2 regions of the Shewanella decolorationis genome follow, and region 2 is predicted to be linked to the other one. Evidence: predicted binding sites of a transcription regulator. Region 2 holds the regulator's gene; the other holds the start of a gene.
What was found. The regulator sigma-54, encoded in region 2, starts transcription at its own class of promoters, with help from an activator protein. The targets are predictions, from matches to a motif close to GTTGGCACGNNNNTNGNNT.
Positions count from the first base shown of each region.

Region 1: the regulator sigma-54 is predicted to act here: its motif matches at 12,994-13,012, upstream of EYR25_RS13660 (DUF1328 domain-containing protein).

Region 1 is NZ_CP037898.1:3,012,451-3,028,969, forward strand. Features, by position in the region: gene EYR25_RS13640 (type I polyketide synthase) at 1-2,386, shown strand, start outside; gene EYR25_RS13645 (PfaB family protein) at 2,533-4,740, shown strand; gene EYR25_RS13650 (hotdog fold thioesterase) at 4,749-10,700, shown strand; gene pfaD (eicosapentaenoate synthase subunit PfaD) at 10,846-12,513, shown strand; gene EYR25_RS13660 (DUF1328 domain-containing protein) at 13,140-13,316, shown strand; gene EYR25_RS13665 (hypothetical protein) at 13,339-13,533, shown strand; gene EYR25_RS13670 (diacylglycerol kinase family protein) at 13,684-15,381, shown strand; gene EYR25_RS13675 (sigma-54 interaction domain-containing protein) at 15,467-16,519, opposite strand, start outside.
Region 2 is NZ_CP037898.1:539,503-556,021, forward strand. Features, by position in the region: gene EYR25_RS02335 (bifunctional diguanylate cyclase/phosphodiesterase) at 177-2,141, opposite strand; gene EYR25_RS02340 (phosphatase PAP2 family protein) at 2,345-3,115, shown strand; gene EYR25_RS02345 (DUF2799 domain-containing protein) at 3,150-3,698, opposite strand; gene EYR25_RS02350 (hypothetical protein) at 4,018-4,242, shown strand; gene EYR25_RS02355 (PA4780 family RIO1-like protein kinase) at 4,514-5,371, shown strand; gene EYR25_RS02360 (transposase) at 6,076-6,309, opposite strand; gene EYR25_RS02365 (YiaD family glycine zipper/OmpA-like lipoprotein) at 6,964-7,653, shown strand; gene EYR25_RS02370 (molybdate ABC transporter substrate-binding protein) at 7,933-8,760, shown strand; gene mgtE (magnesium transporter) at 9,109-10,473, opposite strand; gene EYR25_RS02385 (HPr family phosphocarrier protein) at 10,674-10,949, opposite strand; gene rapZ (RNase adapter RapZ) at 10,936-11,790, opposite strand; gene ptsN (PTS IIA-like nitrogen regulatory protein PtsN) at 11,787-12,230, opposite strand; gene hpf (ribosome hibernation promoting factor) at 12,233-12,520, opposite strand; gene EYR25_RS02405 (RNA polymerase factor sigma-54) at 12,549-14,024, opposite strand; gene lptB (LPS export ABC transporter ATP-binding protein) at 14,130-14,861, opposite strand; gene lptA (lipopolysaccharide transport periplasmic protein LptA) at 14,858-15,409, opposite strand; gene lptC (LPS export ABC transporter periplasmic protein LptC) at 15,396-15,956, opposite strand; gene kdsC (3-deoxy-manno-octulosonate-8-phosphatase KdsC) at 15,953-16,504, opposite strand; gene EYR25_RS02430 (KpsF/GutQ family sugar-phosphate isomerase) at 16,504-16,519, opposite strand, start outside.

The sequences.
Region 1 (16,519 bases), 2.2 Mb from region 2:
TGATGATGAAAGCATTTGTGAGGTCATCAATCAGATTGAAGCGCTTGGCCAAATCGCTGGCTTTATTCATCTGCAGCCACAGCATAAGTCCGTTGCCGATAAAGGTGCAGGCTTAGTGCTGGCAGACGAAGCCAAAGCCTCGGTCGAGCAAGCCTTCTTGTTCGCCAAACACTTACAACCACTTTTAACTGAACGTGACTATTGCCGCTTTGTCACTGTTAGCCGTATCGACGGTGGCTTTGGCTATATCGGCATGGACGAGTCGGCAGGCGCTCTTATTAGCCAGAGTGAACTCAACCAAGCGGCGCTCTCTGGCCTCACTAAAACCTTAAATCACGAGTGGCCGGGAGTGGTCTGCCGCGCACTGGATATCGCGCCAAACTTGGACGCTAAAACGGTCGCCAATGCGGTAGTGCAGGAATACTACCTCCAAGATGCGCCAGTCGAAGTCGGTATTGATAGCGAGCTTGAGCGCACCACCTTAGTTGCAGGCAATGCTGTGCTTCGCCGCAGTGGCGCCTCTCTCTCGTCTGCGGACAAAATCCTCGTCACAGGCGGCGCTAAGGGTGTTACCTTCGAGTGCGCCTTAAGTTTAGCGAAACGCTGCAAGGCACATTTTATCCTCGTGGGTCGTAGCGCCCATCAGGGGATACCCGCTTGGGCTCTGGGTAAAAATCGCAACGAACTCAAAGCCGCTGCCATCGCACATCTGCAAAGCCTGGGTGATAAACCCACACCCAAACAAGTGGATGCCTTAGTTTGGCCAGTACAAAGCAGCCTTGAAATCAGCCATGCCTTGCAAGCCTTTGAAGCGGTGGGCGCCAGCGCCGAATACTTAAGCCTGGATGTTAACGATCCTGCTGCCATTGCCAGCATTATTGCACCTATCAGCGCCCTATCGCCCATCACGGGTATTATCCACGGCGCGGGTGTACTTGCCGATAAACATATTCAAGACAAAACCTTAAGCGAACTTGAGCGGGTTTATGGCACTAAGGTGACCGGACTTAACAATCTGCTATCGGCACTGGATCTTAGCCAGTTAACGCTTATCGCCCTGTTCTCTTCGGCGGCGGGTTTTTACGGCAATGCCGGCCAGAGCGACTACGCCATGTCTAACGACATTCTCAATAAGGCTGCGCTGCAAATTGCGCAGCAATTGCCACAAGCCAAGGTGATGAGCTTCGATTGGGGTCCTTGGGATGGCGGCATGGTCAATCCAGCACTGAAGAAAATGTTTATCGACCGTGGAGTTTATGTCATTCCACTCAAAGCGGGTGCCGAGTTATTTGCCAGCCAATTATTGAGTGATACAGGGGCGCAGCTGTTGATCGGAACCGATATGCAGGGCAATACCGCTAATACTGTTGAAGCTGCATCAGCAAAAAAGCCTGAAGCGGATCTAACCACGGCGTTAGATCCGCAGCCTATGGCCCAAACGTTGTCGCAGAGTATTCGCATCATGCGCAGCCTCGACCCTAAACGCATGAGTTTTATTGAGGATCATTGCATTAATGGTCATGCGGTGTTGCCAACGGTGTGCGCCATTGATTGGATGCGTGAGGCTGCCAAGGCCCATTTAGGTAAGGCGGTGAGTGTCAGCGATTATCGACTGCTCAAGGGGATTATCTTCGATGAGGCGCTGCTTGCACGCAATGCGCCTATTGAGCTCGAATTGATGCTGACGCCGCTTGCTAACACAACACAGCAATCGACTGAGGTGTTAGCCGCGTTGATAAGCTTTGAAGGTCGCCCGCAGTATCAGGCGGTGTTAGTGGCGCAGACGGATGATATGCCAGACGCGCAGCGTTTCGAGGTTGGCGAGTTGCATTCTCTGATGCAGGAGATGCCACAGCAACCCGCTATTGCGAATCGAGAGTCGCTCTACAGTGATGGCACACTGTTCCATGGTCCAAGGCTGCAAGGCATAAGCGAAGTGCTCGCCTTTGATGACCAGCAGCTCATCGCTAAGGTAGCACTGCCAGCGGTGGCATTAGTTGACTGCGGCGAGTTTGCGCCAAATCTTGAGGATAAAGGCACACAACCCTTTGCCGAAGATCTGTTATTGCAGGCCATGCTCGTGTGGGCACGCCTTAAATATCAAGCGGCAAGCTTACCCAGTGCCATTGGCGAGTTTGTGTCCTATTCGCCCTTAGGTTTTGGTGAGAAGGCGGTATTAGTGCTAGATGTGCTCAAACATTCGTCCCGAACACTTGAAGCCAATATTGCGCTTTATCATCAAGATGGCCGATTAAGCTGCGAGATGAAGCGAGCAAAAGTCACGATCAGCAAGACGCTTAACCAAGCGTTTTTGGCCAATAAACCTCAGCAACAAACGATAGTGCAGGCAGCAGTCCAAAGCACGGCCGAGGTAAGTGTTAAGTGACACTCGACCCAAGCGCAAATGCCGCATTAAGCAATGCGGCACTAAACACTCCGCATCCCAATGCCAAGCCACTGCGAATAGCAGTATGGCTTGGTGATGAGTGGCTTAACAATGCACAAACCAATGTCAGCAAGCTGCAGCAGTTGATGGCTTGTCGAATTCAGCTCAATGTGGAAGATAAGCCACTAATTAATGAGCTATCTGATGAGCCAACACTGGTCGCCTTGCTCACAGAGCAGCTCGCCCATATTGCGCAAAAACAACTTGTTGAAATTCGCTTTGAATATCAACAGCAAGTTCGTAGTCTGTATCTGCTTGATGGACTGCTTGCCGCGCAGTTACACCTGCATGCCGAGGCTTATATTTCAGCATTAGCGCAAATCCAAGCTGAAACAGCTGAAGAAACAAATACTATCAATACAAATACAGTCGAGCGCTGCTTAAATAGCGCTTTTACCTTGGCGAAACGCGATTGTGCTCAGGCGGTTAATGGCTACGCGCAGGCAAGCAATCTTGCCAGTCAGTTGAATGTATTAGCTCAAGCGGTTGAGGCATTAAGTCATCGCAGCCTCAAAGGTATTGCCCCAATGCTTGATGCGACTGATGCAGCACAACTGGCTGAACAGCACGCTAAACCGCACGCTGAAAAACCCGTAAAAACCGCGGAGCTAGGCTATTGGTTTACAAAGCCCCATCAGGCAAGGGTGTTAAGCCTAAATCTCTTTGGTAAAGCCCCTCAAGCGAGCACCGCCCAAAGCCTTATCTTGACCCAAGGCACTCGGCTTATCCCTCAGCCGTTGCTCAATGCCAACAGACTGTTTATTCCCATCAGCGGCAATACACTTGAGTCTTTAACGGTACAGTTATCACAACTGATTGATTCATTAGATTTATCGGCAAACTTTCCCGATACAGATTGGCTTTGCAGCCAAGGCCGTGATTGGTTTAAGCGCTATCAAGCAAAGGATGAATTGGCTTTAGTACTGATGGCGGACTCCCTTGAGGAGTTAATGCAAGAAGCTAAGGCGATGCGCGCTTATATTGAAAAGACGCAACAGACTCCTGCGCCAACTCCAGCCCAAACGCCAGCGACCAATCTAGTCTTTAAGACCCCGGCGGGCAGTTATTTTGCGGCCTCGCCCCTTGGTGATAAAGGCTTAACCTTTGTCTATCCTGGCGTCGGTACGGTTTACCCGAATATGTTCAGCGACTTACATGGCTATTTCCCTGAGCTTTATCGCGAGCTTGAACGCGAAGGGGATTTACCCGCCATGCTGCAGGCCGAGGCGATTTACCAAGGCGCTGCTTATGCGAAAACTGCAATTAATGTAAGCGTAAAAGACGCGGCAGACATGAGCTTAAGCCAGCTTGCGATTAGCGGTGTTGGCGCCAGTTACCTTTTTAGTCGGCTGTTGACTCGAGTCTTTAATATCCAACCACAACTCGCTCTGGGCTATTCCATGGGCGAAGCGGCCATGTGGGCAAGTTTGGATATCTGGCAAACGCCACATGCCCTGATTCACGCCACCCAAAACAGCGCCATCTTCAATCTGGAGATTTCAGGCCCACTGCTTGCGGTGCGCCGTGATTGGCAATTGAGTGAAGATGCTCCGCTGGTGTGGAACAGCTTTTTAGTGCGCGCCTCTCGCGCCGAAATTAATGCCCTGCTGACTGATTTTCCACGGGTTTATCTAGCTATCGAACAGGGTGATACCTGTATTCTCGCGGGCTGCGAAGCAAGCTGCTTACAACTCCTTAAAAGGCTGAATAAGCGTGGCATTGCCAGCAATAAAGTCACCGCCATGCATACTCCGCCCTCGCAGTCACAGCACAGTGCTATCCAAGGGTTTTATACCTTGGGCATAAAGGCGAATGCCTGCGAGACTCAGGTGCGTTTCATTAGCGCGGCGCAGCAAAGTACAGTCAGCATCGACAGCCAAAGCATTGCCAAGAGTATTGCCGATACTTTTTGTGCGCCGCTGAATTTTACCCCGCTGATTAACACCGCGTATCAACAAGGTGCGCGCTTATTTGTTGAGGTGGGCGCCGATCGGCAAACCAGCACACTTATCGATAAAATCGGTCGCCAACTGGAGTTGGGTGCCGATGGCGTTCAAACACAGGAACAACCGATATTAGCCATGGCATGCAATGCCAAGGGCTGCGATACGATCACCAGTTTACTCAAATGCTTAGCTCAACTTATCAGCCATAGAGTGCCACTCTCCCTTGCGCCGCTAATGCCTCAATCGGCAGATAAGGCTACAGCGAAAACGATAGTGCCACATTCTGTCAGCACCAGCGCATTAGGCGGCCATTATTCAAACGTATTCCAAGAAGGAGAACCCCTTTGAGTTCTCAAATGCATGCTCACCCTACTCTGCAAGACGGCACCGCAGTGCCAAACGACCAGCGCCAAAGCTCAAAGGCGATGCCAAAGATCGCCATCGTCGGCCTTGCCGTTCAGTATCCCGATGCCGACACACCTGAGCAGTTTTGGCAAAATCTGCTGGATAAAAAAGATTCACGCAGCCAAATTGATGCGGCCAAACTCAATGCCAATCCAGCGGATTACCAAGGGATTCAAGGCCAAGCCGACCGTTTTTATTGCGATAAGGGCGGCTATATCCGCAACTTTCATTTTGACCCACAGGGTTATCAGTTGCCGCCGACGGCCTTTGACGGGCTCGATGAAAGCTTTTTATGGGCATTAGATTGCAGTAAAAAGGCCCTGCTGGATGCGGGCGTAGATTTAACGGCGCCATTGCTTGAACGCACAGGGATAGTGATGGGCACGCTGTCGTTCCCGACCGCAAGCTCCAATGATCTGTTTTTACCGATTTACCATCAAGCGGTTGAAAAGGCATTAAAAACCAAGCTTAATCAACCCGAATTTTCTCTAGAACCCTTCGCCAATGCGTCAATTGCGGACACACAACTGGCAGCCAATGGTGCCATTGCCCATACCGCGTCTAAATTGTTAAGCGATGCCCTCGGCCTTGGCGGTGCACAGCTCAGCCTCGATGCCGCCTGCGCCAGTTCTGTCTATGCCCTCAAATTGGCCTGCGATTATTTAACTACGGGCAAGGCCGACATGATGCTCGCGGGCGCGGTATCGGGCGCCGATCCCTTCTTTATCAATATGGGATTCTCGATTTTCCACGCCTATCCAGACCATGGGATTTCGGCGCCTTTCGATAGCAATAGCAAAGGCTTATTCGCAGGCGAAGGCGCAGGCGTATTAGTGCTTAAGCGTTTAGAGGATGCCGAGCGCGATGGCGATAATATCTATGCTGTGGTCAGTGGTATTGGCTTATCGAACGATGGCAAGGGCCAATTTGTCTTAAGCCCCAACAGTAAGGGCCAAGTGCAAGCCTTCGAGCGCGCCTATGCCGCCGCCAACACCCACCCGAGCAATATCGAAGTGATTGAATGCCATGCCACTGGCACACCGCTGGGGGATAAGGTTGAGCTCACTTCGATGGAGCGTTTTTTCGAAGATAAACTCGGCGGCACTCAGGCGCCGCTGATAGGTTCGGCTAAATCCAACCTTGGGCATTTACTCACTGCTGCTGGCATGCCTGGGATCATGAAAATGATCTTCGCCATGCGCTCAGGGCAACTGCCGGCGAGTATCAACCTTAAGGCGCCGATATCATCGCCTAAGGGATTGTTTAGCGGTAATAATATCCCTACTCAGTTGCAGGCTTGGCCCGATAAAGCAGGCAATGATCGTCGCCATGCAGGGGTGTCTGTATTTGGTTTTGGCGGCTGCAATGCCCATCTGTTGTTGGAATCCTATCAGCCGACAGCGCACAGCGCCGAGAAGCAAGCCAACAAACCAGTTTATCAGCAGCAAGCATTAACCGTTATCGGCATGGCGTCGCATTTTGGGCCTTTAGCCTCTATCAATGCGTTGAATAAGGCGCTATTAGCCCAAACAGATGCCTTTATCCCACTGCCGCCTAACCGCTGGAAAGGCTTAGATAAACATCCCGATATCTTGCAGCAATTTGGCCTAAATCGCGCGCCCAAAGGCGCCTATATCGAGCAGTTTGACTTCGACTTTTTGCGCTTTAAAGTGCCGCCCAATGAGGATGACAGACTTATCTCCCAGCAGCTTTTGCTGATCAAAGTCGCCGATGAGGCGATTCGCGATGCCAAGTTAACCGCTGGCAGCAAGGTCGCCGTGTTAGTGGCGATGGAAACCGAGCTTGAACTGCACCAATTCCGTGGCCGCGTGAATTTGCATACCCAACTGGCGGATAGCTTAAAGAAACAAGGCGTTCACCTCTCCAATGATGAATACCTCGCCCTCGAAGCCATCGCCATGGACAGCGTGCTCGATGCCGCCAAGCTCAATCAATACACCAGCTTTATTGGCAATATTATGGCGTCGCGCATCGCCTCGCTGTGGGACTTTAACGGCCCAGCCTTTACCATTTCAGCCGCCGAGCAATCGGTCGCCCGCTGTATCGATGTGGCGCAAAACCTGCTGTCCCAAGAGGTCCTCGATGGCGTAGTGATTGCCGCTGTGGATTTAAGCGGCAGTGTTGAACAGGTGATATTGAAAAATGCTCAAATCGCCGTTGATCTCGATGCTAACAGCGCGAATCCACAATGGAAGGTGGGTGAAGGCGCGGGCGCTATCGTGCTGACCAGCCAGCAAGCGAGCAAGAGTGTTCAAATGGGTTACGGGAACATTCTAGGTCAAGCATTTGGCACAAATCATCAGCTGCCCAAGCTGTTAGATTCGCTGATAACCGAAACAGCTAATGCCAATCCTTCAGAGCCCTCTGCCATCCATATGGTTGAGCAATGTATTTCCCCAGAGGAGCGACTGCCCGCAGAGCAGCTATTAGCGCAGCTTAATCTGATAGGGGCGCCATGCCACCGAGTCGCCAATACCCTTGGACATAACTTTGCCGCTGCGGGTATGGCCAGTCTTCTGAGTGCCCTGTTGAGCCTAAAGAATGGGTCTGCGGGTTCAGATAAAAACGCCGCTAAACAGGCATTAGTCTCCACCCAAAGCCAAGGCGTGAACTCGCTGCTGCTGTTAAGTCAGACTGCAACGCAGGCGGCGCAACTAGAACAGCGCCTTGAGCAAGATTTAACCTTGAGTGAGCAAAAGCATTTAATCAAACCAGTGACGCTCGGTGGCCGCGATATCTATCAACATATTGTGGATACGCCACTGCCAGCACTTGTCGCCATCCAAGGCAAAATGCGCCAGTTGCAGCCTTTAGGCCAACAGGCAACACAAACTAAGCCCACAGAACAAGCAGCACTTTATATCAGGGCAGAAAACGTCACCCCATTTGCCACACCAATAGCAGTAGAGAGCGGTATGTCATCTAACGCACCACACCAATATTCGGCGGCACCCTTGGCGCAGGATAGGGCGTCGCAGGATAGCGCGGCACTGTTACAAAACCAGCAACTGTTGCAAAACCAGCAATTGGCCCGCGAGGCGCACTTAGCCTTTTTACAGAGCCGTGAGCAAGGGCTCAAACTGGCCGATGCGCTGTTAAAAGCGCAATTGTCCCAGACGACACAAATAGGGGCTGTTACACCCCATGTTGCCCCCAGCACAAATGTCGCTCCCACGGCGCAGCAAGCTGTATCAGGCCCAGAATTAAAACCAGAGTTAAAACCTAATCACGCGAATGTCGCTCCCTACACACCACCCGTTCCTGCGGATAAGCCCTGCATTTGGAACTATCAGGATCTGGTGGAATATGCCGAGGGTGACATTGCCAAGGTCTTTGGTGCCGATTACGCCATTATCGATAGCTACGCACGCCGGGTGCGCCTGCCAACCTCGGATTATCTGCTGGTCTCGCGGGTGACTAAGCTCAACGCGCAAATGAACCGCTATCAGCCGAGCACTATGACCACAGAATACGATATTCCTGTGGATGCGCCCTTTTTGGTCGATGGCCAAATTCCTTGGGCGGTGGCGGTCGAATCGGGCCAGTGCGACTTAATGCTGATCAGCTATTTAGGTATCGATTTTGAAAACAAAGGCGAGCGCGTCTATCGTTTGCTCGACTGCACCCTCACCTTCCTTGGGGATCTGCCCCGCGGTGGCGACACCCTGCGCTACGATATCTCCATCAACCACTTTGCCCGCAATGGCGATACCCTGCTATTTTTCTTCTCCTACGAATGCTTCGTGGGCGATAAGCTGATCCTAAAAATGGACGGCGGCTGCGCGGGATTCTTTACCGATAAAGAACTGGCCGATGGCAAAGGGGTGATCCGCACCGAGGCCGAAATTAAGCTACGCGAGCAGGCACAAATTGCACTGGCCAATGAATATGCCCGAAACGGCAATAAGCCACGCTTCACACCACTACTTAACTGCGCGCAAACGGCCTTTAGCTACGGCCAAATCCATCGTCTATTGAGCGCCGACATTGGTGGCTGTTTCGGCGGCGAACATGCGGCGCATCAGGCAAAGTTTGGCCTCCAGCCTTCACTGTGCTTCGCCTCGGAAAAATTCCTGATGATCGAGCAAGTCAGCAAGCTCGAAGTGCATGGCGGCGCTTGGGGCTTAGGCTTGATTGAAGGTCACAAACAATTAGCCCCTGATCATTGGTATTTCCCCTGCCATTTCAAGGGCGACCAAGTGATGGCCGGCTCCCTCATGGCCGAAGGTTGTGGCCAGTTACTGCAATTCTTTATGCTGCATATTGGTATGCACCTAGGTGTCACAAACGGTCGTTTCCAACCCCTTGAAAACGCATCGCAAAAAGTGCGCTGCCGCGGTCAGGTGTTGCCACAATTTGGCACGCTCACCTATCGTATGGAAGTCACCGAAATTGGCATGAGCCCTCGCCCCTATGCCAAGGCGAATATCGATATCCTGCTCAATGGCAAAGTGGTGGTGGATTTCCAAAACCTCGGGGTGATGATTAAAGAAGAATCGGATTGCACCCGCTATTCGCAGAGTCATTATTCGCAAAGCCATTCTTCACAAGGCAGCTCTTCGCAAAGCAGTTCTTCACAGAAGAATACTCACCAAGCAGCAAATATCGACAACCAAGCGGAACAAGCGCCGCTGATGGCGCAAATCCCAGATGTTGCCGCTCCCTTGAATAAAGGCGTTGTACCGCTTAAACATGTGAGTGCGCCGATTGCGCCAGCAGGCTCTAAGTACGCCAACCGCGTGCCCGACACCCTGCCGTTTACGCCTTACCATTTGTTTGAATTTGCCACCGGCGATATTGAAAACTGCTTCGGCCCCGATTTTAGTATTTACCGTGGTTTAATCCCGCCGCGCACGCCTTGTGGCGATCTGCAACTCACCACCCGCGTGGTGGCCATTGAGGGCAAGCGTGGCGAGCTGAAAAAGCCATCCTCCTGTATTGCCGAGTATGAAGTGCCCAGCAACGCTTGGTATTACGCTAAAAACAGCCATCATGCCGTGATGCCTTACTCTGTGTTGATGGAAATCTCATTGCAGCCCAATGGCTTTATCTCGGGTTATATGGGCACGACCTTAGGATTCCCGGGGCAGGAGTTATTCTTCCGCAACCTCGACGGCAGTGGCAAGTTACTGCGCGAAGTGGATTTACGCGGTAAGACCATAGTCAACGATTCGCGCCTGCTATCCACCGTGATAGCTGGCAGCAATATCATTCAAAACTTTAGCTTTGAACTGAGCTGCGATGGCGAGCCCTTCTACCGTGGCAATGCGGTTTTCGGTTACTTTAAGGCCGATGCGCTTAAAAACCAGTTGGGTATCGACAATGGTAAAATCACCCAAGCTTGGCACCTTGAGCGCGGTATAAAAGCCGACAGCCAAATCAATCTGTTAGATAAAAACGGCCGCAGTTTTGTAGCGCCGCATGGCAAGCCACACTACCGCCTCGCGGGTGGTCAGTTGAACTTTATCGATAAGGCCGAAATTGTAAAAACTGGCGGTAAGAAGGGACTGGGATACTTGTACGCCGAGCGCACTATTGACCCGAGCGATTGGTTCTTCCAGTTCCATTTCCATCAGGATCCAGTGATGCCAGGCTCCCTCGGCGTCGAGGCGATTATCGAATTACTGCAAACCTATGCCATAGACCAAGACCTAGGCGCAGACTTTAATAATCCGAAATTTGGCCAGATCCTGTCAGAAATTAAATGGAAGTACCGCGGTCAAATTAATCCATTAAACAAACAGATGTCGCTGGATGTGCATATCACCAGCATTGAAGATAAAGACGGTAAACGCATCATCAAGGGCGATGCCAACCTAAGTAAGGATGGCCTGCGCATTTATGAGGTAACCGATATCGCTATCTGCATCGAAGAGGCATAGCGCTAGCGCCAAAATTGCAGCATTAACCACAGTTAGCTTAAGAGCAGTTAGCTTAAAAACAGCACACAACTGCCGCAGTGCAAGGGAATAACCTCACTGCGGCAAACAAATTCAGGCCCCAAACACCTAAAAGTGAACAGCCCAAATGACGAATACCACACTCGATAATAACTCTCTCGATAATAATAAGCTCAGTCCTTGGCCATGGCAGGTTGATGAAGCCGCCATCAGTTTCGATATCGATTCCCTTGGCAAAAAACTTAAAGACCTCAATCAAGCCTGTTACTTAGTCAATCATGCCGAAAAAGGCCTAGGCATTGCCCAAAGCGCCGAGGTGGTGGGTCTTGCGGATACTGCCGCCAGCAATGGCTTACACAAAAGCAATGGTTTGCATCCTGTCAGCGCCTTCGCCCCCGCCCTTGGCACCCAAAGCTTGGGTGACAGTAATTTTCGCCGCGTGCATGGGGTGAAATACGCCTACTACGCAGGCGCTATGGCTAACGGTATCGCCTCGGAAGAGTTAGTTATCGCTCTTGGTCAGGCGGGCATCTTGTGCTCCTTTGGCGCGGCGGGGTTAATTCCATCGCGCGTAGAAGCCGCGATTAAACGCATTCAAGCGGCATTGCCCAATGGCCCCTACGCCTTTAACTTGATCCATAGCCCGAGTGAGCCTGCGCTGGAGCGTGGCAGTGTCGAACTCTTCCTCAAGCATCAAGTGCGTACGGTTGAAGCCTCGGCATTCTTGGGCTTAACACCGCAAATCGTCTATTACCGCGCCGCGGGCCTGAGTCGCGATGCCAACGGCGAGATTGTGATTGGCAATAAAGTGATTGCTAAAATCAGCCGTACCGAGGTGGCCACCAAGTTTATGGAACCCGCCCCCGTTAAGATGCTGCAGCAATTAATGAACGAAGGGCTTATCAGCGAAGATCAAATGCTAATGGCGCAATCTGTGCCCATGGCCGATGACATTACCGCCGAAGCCGACTCAGGCGGCCACACCGACAATCGCCCTCTGGTCACGCTATTACCGACCATTTTGGCGCTCAAAGATACCATTCAAGCCAAGTACCAGTACAAAACACCGATCCGTGTGGGCGCAGGTGGGGGGATCGGCACGCCCGATGCGGCGCTGGCGACCTTCAATATGGGCGCGGCCTATATTGTCACTGGCTCAATCAACCAAGCCTGTGTTGAGGCGGGAGCCAGCGAACATACCCGTAAATTACTCGCCACCACCGAAATGGCCGATGTGACTATGGCGCCCGCCGCCGATATGTTCGAGATGGGCGTTAAGTTACAAGTGGTTAAGCGCGGCACCCTATTCCCAATGCGCGCCAATAAACTCTATGAGATTTACACCCGCTACGACTCGATTGAGGCGATCCCGGCAGAGGAACGACAGAAGCTGGAAGAGCAAGTGTTTCGCGCCTCATTAGATGAGATTTGGGCAGGCACTGTGGCGCACTTTAATGAGCGCGATCCTAAGCAAATTGAGCGCGCACTGGATAATCCAAAACGCAAAATGGCACTGATTTTCCGCTGGTATTTAGGTCTTTCGAGTCGCTGGTCAAACACGGGCGAAGTCGGCCGCGAAATGGATTATCAGATTTGGGCAGGCCCCGCCCTCGGCGCCTTTAATGCTTGGGCTAAAGGCAGTTATTTAGATGATTACCGCGAGCGCAATGCGGTCGATTTGGCTAAACATTTAATGCAGGGCGCCGCCTACCAAGCACGGATTAACCTGTTGTTATCCCAAGGGGTAAGTATTCCTGTCAGCTTGCAACGCTGGAAACCACTGCAACGCTGCTAATTCGCTTTGGTAAACCTTATTGAGCGGGTTAAGTGAAAACTTAACCCGCTTTTTTTGGGGTTAAAATTGGGGTTTCATTTTTGGTTCGATTACGAGTTCAGTATCAGCTCGGCATGGTTGCTATCAATCAATCGAATAAATAATGCCAAAAGCCGATTTGAGTTCTGTTTCCGCTCTGCATTGTCACTTCAGTGGCACGCCATAAAACCATCCCTGGGGGCTCAACGGAAAAATCCCTTTTTCCGATGGCCACTGCCGTGACAATGCTCGCCTGCAAACTATCAAATACATACGGCCTGATTTTAAAATGGATTACAGAAACGAACTTTGATGGACGAGATTTCCCCTCGATTCCCCTACTGCAACTCTTACCGAATCGCAGGTAAAAATTGCCTATCACGCTTATATCAACCAATACTCCCGTCAGTACAGCATTTAAAAATAATCTTAATATTCAATAAATTAAATTAAAACCTCAAAGTTGGCATTAAGCTCGCAATATCCCCTTTGTGAGTTTATTGCTGGATTGAATGATAACGGGATGTAAGACGTAACCTAGCTCGCTCGAGGTATATGTGCAAAGTGAAAGTAGACAGAAAAACCGAAATAAGACAAAGGAGGTGGCTATGTTAGGTTGGACCTTAATGTTTCTGGTTGTGGCCATTATCGCCGGACTGTTTGGATTTACGGGGATCGCTGGCGCCGCAGCGGGGATCGCAAAGATTATTTTCTTCCTATTTATTGTATTACTCGTGATTTCCCTGCTGGTCAATGCCCTTAAGGGCAAGGCACCACGCGCTTAAATTGGATAAAAGGAGAATCGATATGAAACCTATGACCATAATTACCACCGCATTTTTAGCCTTATTATTAACTTTTGGGCTGTCAGCCTGTAGCGACAACCACGCCGAGGATGCAGGCGAAAAAATCGATGAAGCCATCACTGATACTGGCAATGCGATTGAAGATGCCTGTGAAGAACTGAAAGAAGGCGTTAAAGCGAAAGATACCCGCTGCTAGGGCGAATGACTGAGAGTTGTGAGTCACGCAAACGAGCAAGGGGAATCACAGCTCGAGTGAGTACCACCGAGCCACTTTATCGCGACAGTCATTGGTTACGATAAAGTGGGTTTCCCTGAGGCTCGCCGTTTATCGATGGAGGAGATGCCAATGCTGAGTAAGATCCACATTAAGTATTTCTATCTGTTCGGAGCGCTATTATTTGGCTATTTTGCCGTAACGGGGCATTCTCCCATTCTCACCTTTATTTGGGCATGGTGCAGCCTTTCCCTCGCCCTTGTCGGCTCGGCCTATTGGTTTAATCTCGCCAGTATTTTTAGAAAACGTCAGGATGGTTCCATCCCTTGGTATATCCGTTGGGGCTTTATTCCGTTTTTATTAGGATGCCGACTCTATAATCTCTGGGCACGCCGCCGCGATAGCATGCCTTCAATGCAAGCCATTGATAAATATCTGTACTTGGGTAGCCGCTTAAGCGCTGCCGATTTACCTAAACTGAATCGTTATGGCATTAACGCTATTTTAGATGTCACCGCCGAATTCGACGGCCTCGATGTGTCCCTGTATGAGGATCATATCGACTATCTGAATATCCCTATTCTTGACCACAGTGTGCCGACTAGCGCCCAATTAAATCAGGCGATTAACTGGTTACATCGCCAAGTACGCGCCCAAAAGCGGATATTGATCCACTGTGCGCTCGGCCGTGGGCGCTCCGTAATGGTGCTGGCCGCTTATCTTGTATGCCGCCGCCCCGAACTCAGTTTTGCCGAGGTGCTGCAACAGATTAAAAGCATTCGTAAAACCGCAGGGTTAAATCGCTGGCAACTTAAAGCGTTGGAGCAGATGTACACTCAAGGGGAAATCAAACTGCATAAGCGAGCCTGGATTATCGCCAATCCCGTCTCTGGCGCAGGTAAATGGCAGAGCCATGGCGAACAAATTTGCACTGAACTGAAACGTTATTTTGAGGTGCAGTTAGCGCTCACCACACCAGAGATTAGCGCCCAAACCCAAGCAAAAAAAGCCCGGCTTCAGGGTGCCGATATCATCATCGCTTGCGGTGGCGATGGCACTGTTACTGAGGTCGCGGCGGAGATTATCGACACCGATATCACCTTAGGCATTATCCCCCTTGGCACCACCAATGCCCTATCACACGCCCTCTTTGGTTTAAGCAGTAAGCTCAATGCCGTCTCCCAAGCCCTTGATAATATTATCCAAGGCCAGACACAGACCATAGATACGGCGCGTTGCAATGAGCGGCTGGTGTTGCTGCTGGTCGGCATTGGGTTTGAGCAGCAAATGATTGAGTCGGCGAGCCGCGAGCGTAAAAATGCCCTCGGCCAACTCGCCTACCTCGATGGTTTGTGGCGCGCGGTGAACACCGACACCAACCTCGAGTTGCAGCTGACTTTAGATGACCAAGCCCCAATGACAGTGCAAACCCACAGCCTAGTGGTTGCCAATGCCGCGCCTTTTACCAGCTTACTCGCCCAAGGTAAGGGCGAACCCAATATGACCGACGGCTTGTTGGATATCACTTGGTTGGATTCAAATAATGAGCCGAATGAACAGCTTATCAGTCTGGCTGAACTGGCTTTTACCGGCTGGATTAAAGAGGCCGCCAATAGCGACTCTGCGCCCTCGGCCAACGCGGGTAAAGTGAAACATGCCCACGCTAAAAGGGTGAAGATCAGCAGTCAGCCCCCATGCAAGTATGTGATTGATGGCGAAATTTGTGAGCCAGAGGAACTCAATATCGATATCCTGCCCGCCTCTTTAAAAGTGTTTGTGCCCTATCAAGCGCAAAATGATGAACAACAGTCAGAGCCCAAAATAAGCTAACGCATTCAGAATCAACGCTGAACCAAACTCTGAATCAAAGCTGAATCAATGCATTAGCTTATTTTCAGGCATTTAATGTAGGTTACTACTTGGCGACGCTATTGCTAACGGAATCTTCGCTAACGGTATCTGCATCAGCGGTTTGAACGTCTGACTCCTGCTCATATTTACTGAGCTTGTTATAGAGGGTTTTAACGCTGATCCCAAGCTGCTCGGCGGTGTCGGTTTTATTGCCCTGACTCGTTTCAAGCGCTTGGTAAATGGCGATTTTTTCCAGCTCTTCAAGGCGCATACCTTGGGGGATCACTACATTTTCCTCCGCAGTGGCCTCTTTATCTAAACTGGGCGTCAGCTGTAAATGCTCAGGGGTAATCTCATGGTCCGCCAGAATATAAGCGCGCTCGATAGCATGCTTTAACTCGCGCACATTACCGGGCCAAGTGTGGGCCGCAATCGCCTCTAAACTTGATGGCGAGAACACTTTACTCTGTTTTTCCGCCGCATTGCGATAGGCCAGAAAATGCTTCGCAAGTCCGACTATATCTTCCCCGCGCTCCCGCAATGGCGGCACTTGAATGGGGAAATGCGCTAAGCGAAAGTACAAATCCTCCCGCAGCTGCCCTTGCTCAATCGCCACTAAAGGATCGCGGTTTGTCGCCGCCACAATACGCACATTCGCCTTGAGCACCTTAGGGCTGCCGACAGGGCGATATTCATTATTTTCGAGCACTCTTAATAGCTTAACTTGATGCTCAAGGGGCATCTCGGTGACTTCATCGAGGAATAAGGTGCCGCCTTCCGCCTGCTCAAATACCCCTTGGTGATCACGATTCGCGCCGGTGAAGGAGCCTTTTACATGGCCGAAGAGTTCACTATCGACCAATTCTGGGCTCAAGGCGCCGCAGTTAATCGCAATATAGGGCTTATTCACCCGCGGACTGGCTAAGTGAATGGTATTAGCGACCAGTTCTTTACCCGCGCCACTCTCACCGATAATCAGCACATTACTCTCGGCGGCCGACACGCGGCGGATAGTGCGATACAAGCGGTGCATAGGTAATGAGGAGCCCACCAGCAGACCATATTGGTCTAATTCGCTGGCAAAGGGGCGAATACGCGTCGAGGTATTGGCAACCAG
Region 2 (16,519 bases):
TAACCCCTCAGAGCAAAGCCCCCGTAACTCAGGTTACGGGGGCTTTTTATACCAATCGTATTAAATATTTGTTCATTCAGCGGGAGTTAACGGGCTTTATGCAAGGCTAATGCTTTGAATTAATTGGATGTTTAATGTGATTGGTATTATTACTGTACTCGTGCGTATAACGGCTATTAATTTGGCTCAGTTTTATAAAATGGCGTTGACTGACGTCGAATAAAGTCATGTTCAAACTGTTCTGGCGTAACGGGTTTGCCATAGAGATAGCCTTGTCCGTAATTACAGTCCTCATTGCAAATAAATGTGTCCTGAAAGGTATTTTCAACGCCTTCTGCAATGACTTTTAGTTTAAGTTTTTTCCCTATCGCAATCATAGCTTTAGTGAGCTCTCGTGCTTGCTCGCTATGTTCGAGTTTGCTGATAAAACAGCGATCGATTTTCAAAGTATCGAAGGAATACTTTTGCAGATAACTCAGTGAAGAGTAACCGGTACCGAAGTCATCGAGTGAAATATGAACCCCCAGTTCCTGTAGTTGCGAAATCGCATGATGGGCTATGTGCTCATCCTGTAGCAGCATTCCCTCTGTAATCTCTAGCTCAAGAGCGGTTGCGGGTAATTGATATAGGGTCAAAAGCTCGGCGATATGTTCACCAAAGCGAGGATTACGCATTTGCACTGGAGAGATATTAATGGCGATTTTAAAGTCTCGTTGCAATATCTGGCACCAATAAGCAGTTTGCTTTAGGGCTGAGTGCAGAACATAGTTGCCAATTTCAATGATTTGGCCATTACGTTCGGCTAATGCAATAAATTGATCTGGTGCCACTTGACCTAGCACTGGGTTATACCAGCGTAATAGGGCTTCTGCACCTATAACTTGGCGTGTGTTGAGTTCGATAATCGGTTGGTAGTGGAGGCTGAGTTCATGCTTTTTAAGCGCATCGACTAAGTAGGATTCAATTTGGTAGCGCTCATTAAGTATGCTTTGTGTTTGTTGATCAAAAAAACTGTAACTGAGTCCTTCAGCTTTGCTGATTGTCATGGCCGCTCCCGCTTTTTGTAGAAGTTGGGCGGCATCAATTCCATCGTTAGGTGCTTGGGCAATACCAATTGAGCAATGTAAGCTTATGATAAGATTTGCAATCCCAAATGGGGAGTGGCAGCAATTAATGATTTGCTCGATAAACTTATGCGTCTCTGTATGAGAGGAATTATTGGCTTGCACTAAAACAAATTCTGCTCCAGCAATACGGGCAATAAAGGTGTCATTTGAGGTGCTATGTTGTAAGCGCTGACCTAAGGTTGCGAGAATTTTGTCACCAATTAAATAGCCGTAGCTGTCGTTGATGGATTTAAAATTCCGTAAGCCAACATAAAAGACAGATATTTTTTGCTTGCGATTAATGTCTTCTAGCATGTTCGCCAGAGTATTAATCAAATTGGGTCTGTTAGGTAATCCCGTCAGCGGATCGTAGCTCTTATGATACTCAAGTGAGCTTTCAGTGTTGGTGCGGGTTTCGATTTCGCGAATTAATTTGGCACTCAATTCAGCTAATTCGTAGGTTCGTTGTTGCACTTTTACTTCGAGTTGCTGGTTATGTAGCTGTAATTTTGCCTGTTGGTATAAAGTAATTAGATTAGTTTCGATAGCATTCTGAAACCTTGCCAGCAGACTGCGGAACTGTTGGCTGTAGTTGCGTTCTTTATTGTCTAGCATACAAATAGTGCCGAAAGTCGTGTTATCGGGCCAATGCAGTGGCAGACCGCAGTAGGCTATCATCCCCAGTTTTATATCGGGATTTTTATCCCAATTTGCATCCTTTAATGCGTTAGGAATATGGAGCTCCCGGCACTCTTTCATCACGGTTTCGCAGTAAAGCCCATGCCCCAAATGTTCTCTATCTTGAGGTTTGTAGGGGTTTCCTTGGCTATGGCTTGAGGCAAAAACTTCAATTTCCGTAGGATGAACCCGCATAATGAGTACGGCTGGGGTATCAACGATCTCCGATATTAAATCTAAGGTTTGTTGCCAATTTTCAAGCATGTTTGGCGGCACCATTATCTTGTTTGCATCAATACCTAAGTCGGCGTACAACCGCTCTTTTTGATCCTGTTGGAGTGCGAAGTGGTAGGGCATAGCGGTTCATCCATAAAGCTCGATACTATTTATTGACTATAGTCTTTTTATCTCTATGTGGGGTGTTAATCACAGCCTGAATCGTTTTGAAATGTAAAATATATGTTGTATATTCCCATGGATTTCTTAAGTTTTTGATAAGAATTAGCCTGTATTCTAAGGGCGGGTATAGCTGAGTAGTGGACAACTAAGTGCATCACAATATGAAAAGCAATGTTAGGACGACATTTTTAAGCTTTGCAAAGGGACATTTGCTGGTACCTTGGTTAGTGTTTGCGGTGATTATTTTTTGGCTCGAACTAACCCATGCCGACATGCGTTTCGCTAACTTTTTATTTCACTGGCAGGGTGGTGTCGATTCTTGGCCTTTGCGTGGCCATTGGTTGACAGAGGATCTGCTGCATGTCACTGGACGTAATCTGGTTATTTTGCTCGCGGTGGTTGTTGTAAGCGGTATTGGCTTAAGTTTTCGTCTCGATAAACTGCGTCCATATCGTAAAGGCTTTATTTATCTGTTTTGCAGTGTACTAGCGAGTGTTGTGTTAGTTCGAATTGGCAAAAGCTTGACTCATATGACCTGTCCATGGGATGTGATTGAGTTTGGTGGTCGTATGATGCACTCATCCCTATTTGCTCGTTTGCCGGAGGGCGCCGAGTTTGGTCAGTGTTTCCCTGGCGGGCATTCTAGCGGCGGCTTTGCTTGGATTGCTAGTTATTATTGGTTGAAAGAGTATCGCCCAAAATATGCCTACGCAGGGCTTATCTTTGGTATAACCTTGGGCGCGGTATTTGGTTTTGCGCAGGAGCTTCGCGGCGCTCACTTCTTGAGCCATGATCTATGGAGTTTGGCGATTGCTTGGACATCCGCCAGTATGCTCTACTATGGCTTCTTCCTGCGTGTGCCCAAGGTTAACAAGATTAAAGTCGCCAACAAAATCAGTATTATCAATACCAAAGAAGCCATCTCTAAGTGATGGCTTATCCCTTAAGCCATTCTGACACGAACGCTTAGAAGCGAAACTCAAAGCGGATATCACCTCGGCGAAGGCGTAGTCTTTCGTCGAGGAGATGGTTTTTCTCGTTCAATAAGATGTTCTTTTGCTTCAGTAGCTCTGCTTTATCGGTGAGATTGTTTAGCTTGTTGTTGATGCTACTAATCTCGCTATCGATGGCATTTAAGCGATCGGCAATTTCAGCCAGACGCTTATTCACCAGATATTGCTCATGTCCTTGGTTATAACGCTCAACAAACTGATTGTTGCTACAAACGCCATAGTAACTTTCACCCGCTAAGCCTACACGGTAGCCATTTTCGGGCAAACAGTAGCTGATGAGCCCTTGCTGATATCCCTGCTGCCACTGTGCCGCATCGACTCTTAGGTTAAACTCCCGGCAGTCCTGCTGATATTGATTGAGTTGAGTTGCCGTTACGCCTCTATTACCGTCGGCTAAACCCGTGGCATACCAGTCGTTATCACGACATTCTTCGAGTGAGAGGCTAGTACATTGGGTAAGAGAGAGCGCGGTAAGTGCCAAAGCAAAATTAAGATAACGCATGTGATTTTCTAAAACTGTCGTCAAAGTGGCCTCAGCATAAAGCTTAGGGCATAGGAGAGCTAGTGCTATATTTCGCCAGCAATACGGTTATCTTGCACAATACGCGGGCTGGCTTTTCTATCTGAGTCACAACTTGCTTGATATCATGATGCTAACGCATTGAGTTAATGTTAGTTTTACTCATAAATCTCCTGTGTCGGAAATCCATATGTTGGCTTCGCTCCCTCCATCAGATAGATCGCTCTTAGCGACAAAAACACCTGTGCCACACTCTGCGGCCACTTTTTTGTCGTCTAAAGAGGTGAAAGCAGAACTGAAAATGGCGACAGACTCCCCAGAGTCGAGCGATACCAATGCCTCAACTAAGGTCGGTGCCCTGCAATCTTTTGCCCATGGTGCACTAGGTTTGGCTGAGCCAAACGCCCATGACACTTTTTGTGAATCCAAAAGTTCACACCAGGATAGTAGCCAAGGTTACTTTAAGGCGGGACAATTGTTGAAAGCCGCTGCAACCGTTGGCAGCGTGATTGCACTCTTCGTATAAATTATATTGGATTTCAGTCTCTTGCCTAATAAGTTATTTGAAACGCTCATTAAGGTAAGGTACTGGCAATTGGGGATATTTTTCAGCAGCTTTACTGACTTTAAATCCTGCTAAGTTTTGCTATTGTGTTCCTAGTTGTGGTGCTTTAGTTTTTACTGAAGTCAGGTATCTTTAACGGTATATTTTTATCTATCCTCTTTATAAGGCTGCTTTTATATGAAGATTTGCCCGGCGCATTCCATCTTACGCCTAACTAAGGTATAAGGTCGGTATGAAAACTCCTAAACGAATCCAACCACTGGTTGATGAAGGACTGGTTGACGAAGTCATCAGTCAATTAATGAGCGGTAAAGAGGCTACAGTGTACGTGGTACGCTGTGGTGAGGATATTCGCTGCGCCAAGGTATATAAGGAAGCGGAAAAACGCAGTTTTAAGCAAGCTGTAGTTTACCAAGAGGGACGTAAAGTCCGTAATAGCCGTCGTGCTAGGGCGATGGAGAAAGGCTCCAAATTCGGCCGTGAACAGATGGAAGAAGCTTGGCAGAGTGCCGAGGTCGATGCGCTGTTTCGTTTAGCCCATGCAGGTGTCAGAGTGCCAACGCCCTTTGGTTGTTTCGATGGCGTATTGCTAATGGAATTAGTGACTGACAGCGAAGGTCATGTCGCGCCTCGCCTCAACGATGTGAGTTTCAGTGCTGAGCAAGCCATCCACGACCATGGGTTAGTGATGACCTATGTTAAACGCATGCTTTGCGCTGGTTTAGTCCATGGAGACTTATCCGAGTTTAACGTCCTAGTAGATGCGAATGGCCCGGTGATTATCGATTTGCCCCAAGCCGTTGATGCCGCAGCTAACAATCATGCGAAATGGATGCTTGAGCGTGATGTAAATAACATGACGCAATACTATGGCCAGTATGCCCCTGAGCTACTTAAGACCCAATATGCCAAAGAAATGTGGGCGTTGTTTGAGGCGGGTCAATTAAAGCCTGATACGCAATTAACGGGCAAATTCACCGAAGTATTAGTCGATTCCGATGTGAATGCTGTATTAGATGAAATCCAAGCCGCATACGATGAGGCCCAGGAACGTAAGCTGCGACTTCAAGAAGCTAATGAAGGCTATTAGTTTATCTATTTAATAAAACAGGCGCTTTTTAAGCGCCTGTTTTATTGTTCAACTTATTAATACACAGATTTTAGTATCTGGTATTACCATCCTTGGCATGGGGATCCTTCCCCCTCCTTGCATTGAACCTCTGAATAAAAGGACAAGACCAAAGGGATAAATATGTTGATGGAGCACAGAACATCATCAACATATTAAATCTTTGGGGGAGATAACTCCCTTGAGCCTTGCCGAAACCTTAAGTGTTTTAAGCCATCCGTGGCGCGCTATCTTAGCGCTGGATCCTCATTGATCCATGAATAAAAGGACAAGACCCAAGAGGGTAATATGTTCGTGACTTGGGGGAGCACAATTCACATATTTGATCTTTGGGGGAGACAACTCCCTCTTAAGCCTTGCCAAAACCTATCGTTTTCTCCCTTGATTTCGCCTACGGGGAGAGAGTTGACAGAGTCGGATAGTAAACAGCACAGTTATTATTGTTATGTGTACGATTTATATCTTAGGTCGTTGGGGAGCGATAATAGATACCCATCCGACTCTGTCTAAACTTTTACGCTAATTCAATTAATTGGATGACAAGGCCGGACATAAAAGGGCGCTGTTATTTTTATTTTTAGCACATCTATCATACCGCTTGCAGACCTCAAGCCTGTATGAATTGGAGTCCGGCCTTGTCGATAACTGCACTAGAAGTTGTTAGCTCAACCTATAGTGCGTAATTCATTATTAAGCTGCTTAATGCGTTTTTGGAGCTGAGCGATTTCACTCATTAACGCGCATTCACGCTGCTGTGGCTGCTGCTCACTTTCCCTTACCCATTGGTAAACCGACTTAGCAGAAAGTCCATACTGGCGAGCAACGTCAGAGAGTAATCTGCCTTTAACTTTCACTTCAAAAATAACGTCAGGTTTAAGACTATGATTGGCGATTCCCATGGGCTGTCCCTCTTACTCAATGTTCAGTCTATTTGCTAGTTCTTTTGGTGTTTTCCTTGTTGATTAGTGGCGCTGCTCTATATCCCACTGGCTATGTCCTAGGTGGCGCAGGGACAACCATTCATGGTGACAATGACTAATGAGTTTCATCAGATGTTTCATCTCTTCCTCCTCAATCCGTTTGGGATTGTGCTTCGATTAATATGCCTCATTAGGGGCATTCAGATTAACGTCCATTGATGTTGAACAGCTTACTTAAGGTGTGGAGTGAATTGCGCTTGAGCGCCTTTGCTCTTCTACCTATTTATTAGTATGTAAGAACTGTGCCAATTTTTTGAAATTTACATTTTCATTTAAAATCATAATCTTATTTAAATGTTTCAAACGGTGTTTTTTCAAAGCCATGTCAGAAACGGTGCAGCTTGCACTATTTCAGTGCTTTTACTCTAAATGTTATGCAGATGAGCTTGAGATGTTTCTGTTTAGTGTTGCTTTCGATTGAATCAGTCATAAACTGAGCGATAAAGCGATTAAAGATTGTCTCAACAGAGAATGTTTATATACTGCGGTTTTTATGGTGTCTTTTGGCGACTTGCCACGCCCTCTGCCTTTTGGCGGGCAAATACCATCATCAATCATGTTATGAGGTCATAAATGATGAAGCCTTCTCTGATTAAATCTCTGCCGGCGTCAAAGCTGGCGATTGTCGTGGTTACCAGTGCCCTGATTGCTTCGGGCTGTACGACTGTCAATCCCTATACCAACGAACAACAAACGGCGAAAGCGACGACTGGCGCCTTAATTGGTGCGGTTGCCGGAGCGGCTGTTGGGGTTGCGTCATCAAGTAAGAGTGACCGCGGTAAAGGTGCTTTAATTGGTGCAGCCTCTGGCGCCGCCGTAGGTGGTGGGATTGGCTATTACATGGATGTGCAAGAAACCAAACTGCGTCAACAACTAGCTTCAACAGGCGTGAGTGTAACCCGCAACGGTGACAATATTATTCTCAATATGCCAAACGAAGTGACCTTTGGTGTCGACCAAACTGAGCTGAGCGATGGCGCTAAGCGCGTATTGAACTCAGTGGCGCTGGTGGCCAAGGAATACAGCAAGACCCAACTGAATGTATTAGGTTATACCGACAGCAGCGGCTCAGATGCTTACAACCTACGTTTATCACAAGTGCGTGCCAGTGAAGTGAGTAACTATTTGATGAGTAAAGGTGTCGCTTCTGCTCGGGTTAAATCTAAGGGCATGGGTGAGGCGAGTCCTATCGCATCGAATGCAAATGCCGCAGGTCGCGCGCAAAACCGCCGAGTGGAAATTGTGTTAACTCCTACCGGTTAATGATGCGTCAGAGAATATAGAGTCGCCTACGGGCGACTTTTTACATTCTGCATTTGGTGATTCTTTGCATTAGGGAACAATTTACATTTAGGGAACAATTTACATTTAGGGAACAATTTACATTTAGGGGACAATTTGTCCATTCATCTAAAAGACTTAAGTGATCTTGGCCACAATCGCCCCGATTTGCATTTATCGGACTGCGTTAATACTTGATCCGCTAAAGGTTTTGCCGTCTTGTATACACTAGGACATTTCTGTGTGAATGGAGAGTACAGCATGGCAAAACAAGGTTTAGTGTTAGCAATCAGTTTAGGGTCGACATTGATGGCGGGAATAGCACAAGGCGTACCAATGAGCACTGAGGCGGCTGCACCAATTGAACTAAGGGCCGCAGGCAGTTTAAAGGCGGCGATGAACGATATTATTGCCGCTTACCAAGCGAAATCCGATGCCAGAGTCGCGGCGCAATATGCGCCTTCGGGCCTATTACTCAAGCGGATCCAAGAGGGTGAGCAGGTTGATATCTTCGCTTCGGCGAATATGAAACACCCGCAGGCGTTAGTCGATGCGGGAGCGGGTCGAGAGGTGCAAATGTTTGCCCGTAACCAGCTCTGTGCCATTGCTCAAGCGGATGTACCACTCACTAGCGCGAATTTATTAGATACACTGCTCGCGCCGCAAACAAAGCTCGGAACGTCAACACCAAAAGCCGATCCCGCGGGGGATTATGCTTGGGCAGTGTTTGCGAAAGCCGAGGCCTTAAAAGCCAATGCAAAAACCACATTAGAAACCAAAGCCTTGCAGCTAACGGGTGGGCCTGATAGTGCTAAACCGCCCAAGGATCGTAATCCCTATGCTTGGGTGATGGAAAATAAGCAGGCAGACGTATTCTTAACCTATTGCACCAATGCGGTGCTGGCACAAAAAGAAGTGCCAAGTCTTAAGATTGTCGATTTACCGCCAGAGTTAGCGGTCGGTGCCGACTATGGCCTATTGGTGTTAAAGGATGCCAATAGTGCAGCTGCACCTCTGGCCGAGTTTATTTTATCCCCTGAGGGACAAGCGATTTTAACGGGTTATGGTTTTCAGCCGCCTAAAAAATAGTGCTAATTGACTCATTAAAATGGCGCCCTATGGCGCCATTTTTGTTGTTCGTTTTAGCAGGTTGAGTGCTAGGGCGTGTTGACGTTTCGAGATTAGATTTGTTCGTTCTGGCAAGTACATGCTCGCGAAACGAGGAATGATGTGTCGTTATTCTACTCAAATGACGAGCGGTTCTTATGACAGAAAGTCAGAGCAAGAGCTTGCCAGACGAACCCTTCGGGCAGCATTTGGCTGGCGTTTCTGCTGCGTTATCGTCCGTTTATGTAGAATAACTACACTGCACGGACGTTGCCTTGCATAAAAGCCAGCTAAATTGCTGCAAAAATAACCCTGAAACGTCAATACGCCCTAGTGCATTAAATACAGGGTCGCTAATCCTAGGAAGGCAAACAGACCAATCACATCGGTGACTGTGGTGAGCACCATGCCGCCCGCTAACGCAGGATCCACTTTTAAGCGCTTTAAGATCAGCGGAATACTGGCGCCGGCTAGCCCTGCAACTGTCATATTGATGAGCATTGCGCCGCCAATCAGGCTGGCAAGCGCCATATCGTCTTTCCAAACTAATACCGCGATAAACACCAAAATCGACCACATCAGGCCATTTAAAAAGCCAATGGCGAGTTCTTTGCCTATCAGCCAGCGAGCATTGCTCTGGCCAATATGACCCAAGGCAATCCCGCGGATAACAAGAGCTAAGGTTTGATTGCCCGCGACCCCGCCCATGCTCGGGACAATCGTCATTAAAATCGCAATCGTAGCAAATTGTTCGATTGTGCCTTCAAACATATTGCTGACAGAGGCTGCCAGCAGGGCGGCAAACAGGTTAATCGTCAGCCAGAGTGAGCGGCGGAAAGTACTCTTCACTACAGGGGCGAAGGTGTCTTCATCATCGTCCATCCCCGCCATCCCCATCATGGAGTGCTCGGCGTCCTCACGGATAACATCCACCACGTCATCGATGGTGATACGCCCGAGTAATTTGCCCTCGCTATCGACCACGGGCGCGGACACCCAGTCATGGCGCTCGAACAGCTGCGCTACTTCACTGTCGGACATGCCCACGGGAATGCTCTCGATATCGGTATCGATAATGCTGCTGATATGAGTATTGGGATCGCAGGTGAGCAGATCCGTAAGTTTGACCCCACCGAGCACGCGATCGTGCTTATCCACCACGTATAAGGTGTCCGTGGTGTCGGGCAGATTGCCCCGTTGGCGCAAATAACGCAGTACCACATCGATATTCACATCGGGCCTTAAGGTCACAGTATCTGTGTTCATTAAGCTGCCCGCAGTTTCATCGGGGTAGGAGAGCGCTTGCTCAACCCGCTGGCGGTTTTGCAGACTCATGGACTGCAATACTTGTTTATACACTGCATCAGGTAGGCTTCGCAGGATATAAGCGAGATCGTCCGTGTCCATGCTGGCGGTGGCCTTGGCGACCCGCTCAGGGCTCATGGCACTGATCAGCGGATCTTTTAGCTCTTCACTGAGCTCATCGAGAATATCCCCGAGCTGATCTTGATCGACAAGTTGCCATAGCACTTGCCGCGCCTTAGGGGGCGAGGACTCTAAAATCAATGCGATATCCGACGCCGCCATGTTTTGCAGCATTTGCCTGACATGCACAAACATACCGCTATTGAGGGCATGGCTCAGTTGGTCGAGACGTTGTTCGACTTGTAAGCTGTCTGAGGCTTCTACAGGCATGTTTCCTCCAAGGTGGCGACGGTGGATAGGCGGGCGTTTAGCTATTGAGGACTTAAGCCAAAGCGCAGCAGTATATTGTAATTGAGCGCACGGGAGGGCGTCGAGTCACAAATGTGTTTAACTTGTATAAGGTGCTGAAATCAAAACCAAACAGGGTACTGAATAACGGCAGGGATCATCGAGATGAGATGTCGAGGCTATTAGCAGGCTTCGTCGAACTTAGCGTCGATAAGCGCGCAAATGGCATTGAGTGCAGGCTCCGCATCCGGGCCTTCGGCAATCAGGGTAATGGTTTTACCCATGCCAGTTTCTAGCATAAGGAGCCCTAACACACTGGCGGCAGAGGCCTGTTTTTCACCTTGGATCAGCGTAATGCTGGCATCAAACTCTGAGGCCAACACCACGAGTTTTGTCGCGGCGCGGGCATGTAAACCAAGCTTATTGCAGATGGTGACTTGGCGCTCAAGCTTTGGCATGGCTTAACTCTCGGTGGCGGGCATTCACTTTGTGTTTACCGTTGCTAAAGCGTTTAGCCAGTTGCTCGGCCACATAAACCGATCTGTGTTGACCGCCAGTACAGCCGATGGCGATGGTCAGATAGCTGCGGTTATTACGCTCTAAGTGGGGCAACCAAGTCTCGAGTAAATTCTCGATTTGCCAGATGAACTTATTGACCAGTGGCTGGCGATTTAAAAATTCCGCCACGGGTTCATCTAGGCCGGTTAGTGGACGCAGTTCGAGTTCCCAATGGGGATTAGGTAAAAAGCGCACATCAAACATAAAGTCGGCTTCGGTTGGCATACCATGCTTAAAACCGAAGGACTCAAAGTTAATCACCAGTTCCTTATCGACACTGCCAAGCAGGATTTGCCGTACTTGGTCGCTGAGTTCATAGATATTCAGATTCGAGGTATCTATGTAGTGATCCATCTGCTGAGACAGGGGCTCGAGCAATTTGCCTTCAAGCTTAATGGCTTCTTGCAGAGAAACACGGCTCTTAGATAAGGGATGTAAGCGTCGAGTCTCGCTGTAGCGTTTGAGTAGCACTTTATCGCTGGAGTTTAAGAAGAAGCTAGTAAGTTCAGTGCCCGCAGGCAGGCTGGCAAGCTGTTTGACGAGTACCTTGTCTTGCTCCGGCAGGTTACGCACGTCGACGCTGATGGCGACGAGATCGTTACTGCCCTTGAGCTGTTCGAGTAAGCTGCCAATCAGCGGCAAAGGAAGATTGTCGACACAATAGTAGCCGAGATCTTCAAGCACTCTTAGTGCGACCGATTTGCCCGAGCCTGAGCGCCCTGACACTATGACCAGTTTCATCCAGTGATTACCTGATAGAGTTCCGTTTCATCATGCGTCTTGCGCAATTGCTTCAATATTTGTTTGTCACTGAGCTTTTCAGCCATGCAGGACAAAGTGCTTAAGTGCTGTTGACATTGGTCAGCAGGCACTAGCAGCGCAAATAAAATGTCGACAGGTTGTTTATCGATAGCATCAAAGGCTATCGGCTCCTCACATTTCACCAATATGGCTATGGGTTGTGTTATATCGGTTAATCGACCATGTGGAATGGCGATGCCGTTACCTATACCTGTGCTCCCCATCTTTTCGCGCGCCACAAGGCTTTCGAAGATCTCTTGAGATGAGAGGGTGGGGTACTGGGCAGCGGCTAAGTCGCTGATAAGTTCCAGTACCTTTTTCTTACTGCCCGGAGTGGCGCAGGTCGTGCATTCCGGCCGCAGTATGGTACGAAGTTCCATTGCTAGTGTTTTGTTAACTTCTCTTTGTGTTTAATAACCTGACGATCAAGCTTGTCGATCAGGACGTCTATGGCAGCATACATATCTGCATGCTCTGAAGTCGCGAAGACTTCACCACCGGTGAGGTTGATTCTCGCTTCGGCAATTTGTTGCATTTTCTCAACATTGAGCACAACGTGCACATTATTGATCTGTTCGAAATGACGTTCAAGTTTTGAAAACTTTTCCTCAACATAAGCCCGTAACGATTCAGTAATCTCGATATGGTGTCCACTCAGGTTTATTTGCATATAAACGTCCTCCGATTTCCACTTTAGGCTATAAACTTTTACGCTGATTGGAAGGGGGAATAAGCATCGCTTCTCTGTACTTCGCAATGGTTCTGCGCGCAACGTTAATTCCCTGTTCTGCCAGAAGTTGTGCCATCTTGCTGTCGCTTAATGGTTTTTTCTGGTTTTCCGCTGCAACCAGTTTCTTAATGAAGGCTCTGATTGCCGTGGATGAGCACTCACCGCCATCATCAGTCCCGACGTGGCTTGAGAAGAAATATTTTAGTTCAAAAAGTCCCTTTGGGGTATGCATGTATTTTTGTGTGGTCACCCGTGAAATGGTGGACTCATGCATCTCTACCGCTTCAGCGATATCGTTTAGGACCATAGGTTTCATGGCTTCTTCACCGTATTCGAAGAAACCCTGTTGGTATTGCACTATGCAGTTTGCCACCTTGAGCAGTGTTTCGTTACGGCTTTCAAGGCTTTTAATAAACCACTTGGCTTCTTGCAGATGCCCGCGGATAAATTGGCTATCGGCTTGGCTTTTGGTGCTGCGCGCCATGGCTGCATATTGCTGATTAACATTGATTTTTGGCATGCAATCTGGATTTAACTCGACCACCCAGCGACCGTTTTTCTTCGATACCGACACATCGGGGATGACATATTCTTCATCAACAGGGGTGATGAGCAAACCGGGACGAGGGTTTAAGGTTTGGATCAGCGCTATGCTGTCCCTTAACTCGTCTTCTTTGAGTTTGGTCTTACGCATCAACAACCTAAAATCGCGGGCAGCGATCAGATCTAAATGATCTTTGATCAGCATGCGGGCGTTTTCGAGGTGTGGAGTATCCGGTGAAAAGTGGGAGAGTTGGATAAGCAGACATTCGCTTAAATCCCTTGCGGCGACACCGACGGGATCGAAGTGTTGAATACGCTTGAGTACGGCTTCGACTTCATCCAGTTCTATTTCGGGATTGCCCATGGCTTCGAGGATATCTTCAGTACTTTGAGTGAGATAACCTTGATCGTCGATGGCATCAATAATCGCGGTAGCGATGGCTAAATCGGTTTCAGAGAAGGGCGTGAGGTTTTTCTGCCATTCTAAATGTTCGTAAAGGCCTTCACTGGTTTCCCCTTGGAAGGGCATGTCATCTTCACGGCTGGCGCCTGAACCTGAGTTTGGCGATGCGGTAAAGACTTCATCCCAAGTGGTGTCCATGGGCAGTTCTTCGGGCAAGGATTCTTTGGTCAGCGACTCGGCAATGTCCACGGTGGAATTGTCTTGTTCCTGTGGCTGAGCCGTCGTTTCGCTAAAGTCGGTATCGGCGATATCTTGATTACGTTCGCTAGGCGCGTCGAATTGCTCCTCTTCCAGCTCGAGAAGAGGATTAGAGTCTAAGGCTTGCTGGATCTCTTGCTGCAGTTCCAATGACGACAGTTGCAACAGACGAATGGCCTGTTGGAGTTGTGGCGTCATGGTTAACTGTTGACCCAGTTTGAGCTGGAGTGACGCTTTCATGTTACCGCTGATCCCTACGTTATTATTTTGAATTTAGGCCGCTTGTTATCATATTGATGGCGCTGATAAGCCAAAATTCAAGGCTAATTGGCTCTGTTTAAGTAACTATAGCCTGAATTGTTCACCTAAGTACACAGCCCTAACTTGCTGATTGTCTAAGATCTCTGCGGGAGTTCCTTCGGCTATCAGGTTTCCGTGACTGACAATGTAAGCATGTTCACAGACGTCTAAGGTCTCACGCACATTGTGGTCTGTGATCAGTACCCCAAGGCCTCGGCTCTTGAGTTGTTCGATGATTTTCTTGATATCGATAACCGAAATCGGGTCGACACCGGCGAAGGGTTCATCGAGCAGAATAAACTTAGGATTGGCCGCTAAGGCGCGGGCAATTTCGACGCGGCGACGTTCGCCGCCCGATAACGACATGCCTTGGCTATCGCGAATATGGGTGATATGGAACTCTTCGAGCAGATGTTCCAGCTCTTCTTCGCGTTGGTCGCGATTGAGCTCTTTACGGGTTTGCAGTACCGCCATGATATTGTCGTGCACGGTCAGCTTACGGAAGATACTGGCTTCCTGTGGTAGGTAACCAATGCCTTTGCGAGCGCGCAGATGCATGGGATCGGCAGTTAAATCATCGTTATCGATAAAGATATGGCCTTTATCGCTTTTGACTAAGCCCACGACCATGTAAAAGGTGGTGGTTTTACCCGCGCCGTTTGGGCCGAGTAAGCCGACGACTTGACCCGTTTTGACCGTCAGGCTGACATCTTTCACAACCTGACGACTCTTATAACTCTTGGCGAGATTCTGTGCTTTTAAGGTGATTTGGGTCATTTAGGATCCTGTTTTTTCACAGGTTTGTCTGCGGGCTGATTCTTGAGTTCTTCCTGATAGTTGTCAGGTTTAATAATGGTAATCACGCGATCATCACCGCTACCCGTGCTCTCCGCGATCAGTTTTTGCTGAATAATATCGTAACGGATGAGGTTACCCGTGACTTGGCTACCCGCTTGGTCAAGGGTCGCTGAACCCGTTAAGGTTAAGGTACGAGTCGCCATTTCATAGCGAATTTCTTTGGCACTTGCTGAAGCAGGGCGTCCATCATCCAGAATTTGGCTGTAGGTCGCAGGATTCCCCGTTGCGACTAAAATCTTGCTGTTTTCGCCTTCGGCAGAAAACGCACGTAGTTGATTTGCATTAATTTTTATCGAGCCCTGGGTTACTTCTACCGGACCGAAGAAAATGATCTGGTTATTTTTAATGTCCGCAGTTTGGCTGACGGCTTTGATTTTTACTTCTTGCTGTAAGTCACCGACCTTGGCGAAGGCGCTCATGCTAGTGATTAGCATTAGGCCGACAAGTAATATGTTATTTTGCTTCATAGGTTCCTACTACCTGACTGGTCAATTGCACTTCCTGCGCGTTAAGGTCGGCATAAAGGCCTTGCCCTTGAATATTAAAATCTTTCCCTGTGACGTAAATGATGCGGTCAGAGGTCATTATCATAGTGTTGAGATCGAGTTCTAAAAAACTGGTGGACAATGTCTGTATGGGTTCACCAGGGCTGATGGCATCGATAATAACATTCTTTTCTAATACAACCTTGCCGGTATCTTTGTTGAGTCGACCTTGGTCGGCTCGGATCTGCCATTTTGCTTTACCTTGGTCGGGATAGACAAGATAGACAGGCTGAGTAAAGTCGGTCTGGTTTTTCAGCTCATAGTGCTCCATGTGCTTTGCCGTGACGCGACTGTTAACTTGCCCTTGCTCATTAAACTCAATGCTACGCAGATCTTCGATAATGTAATCGGGTCTATCACTGACGTTCAAGCTGTCATCCGTATCGCCACCACGTTTTTGCTGCACTTGCCAATATAGCACCAGCGCAGTACCAAAAAAGGCGATAATGGCGAGGGTCACACGACTCATATGCTCATCCCATGGGCGGAAGTGAACTTATTTTGGCTCAGCAACAGCAGATCCGTGAGTTCCCTGAGTGCGCCATGTCCACCATTTAAGTGAGTCACAAAATGGGCGTGTTGACGGACATAGGGATGACCATCGGCAACACAGACGGCAAGGCCGACCACATTCATTACTGGTAGGTCGACAATATCATCACCGATATAGGCGACTTCTTCTGGGGTGACATTGTAGAGCGACAGTAGCTCTTCATAGGGGACGAATTTATTATCCACGCCCTGATAAATATGGGTCACACCCAGAGCCGTCATGCGGTTTTCAACAATTTTAGACTGACGGCCAGTGATGACCGCCAGATTAAACCCACTGGTCAATAATGAACGAACGCCATAGCCATCGCGGGTGTGGAAGGCTTTGAGCTCTTCCCCTGAGTTGCTCAAATAAATGCGGCCGTCGGAAAACACTCCGTCCACGTCGCAGATTAGCAGTTTAATTTTTTGCGCTCTTTGCCAAACATCGTCGCTGATGGGGCCGTAAAATCCTTGCTGTGGCATTAAATGACTCCCGCT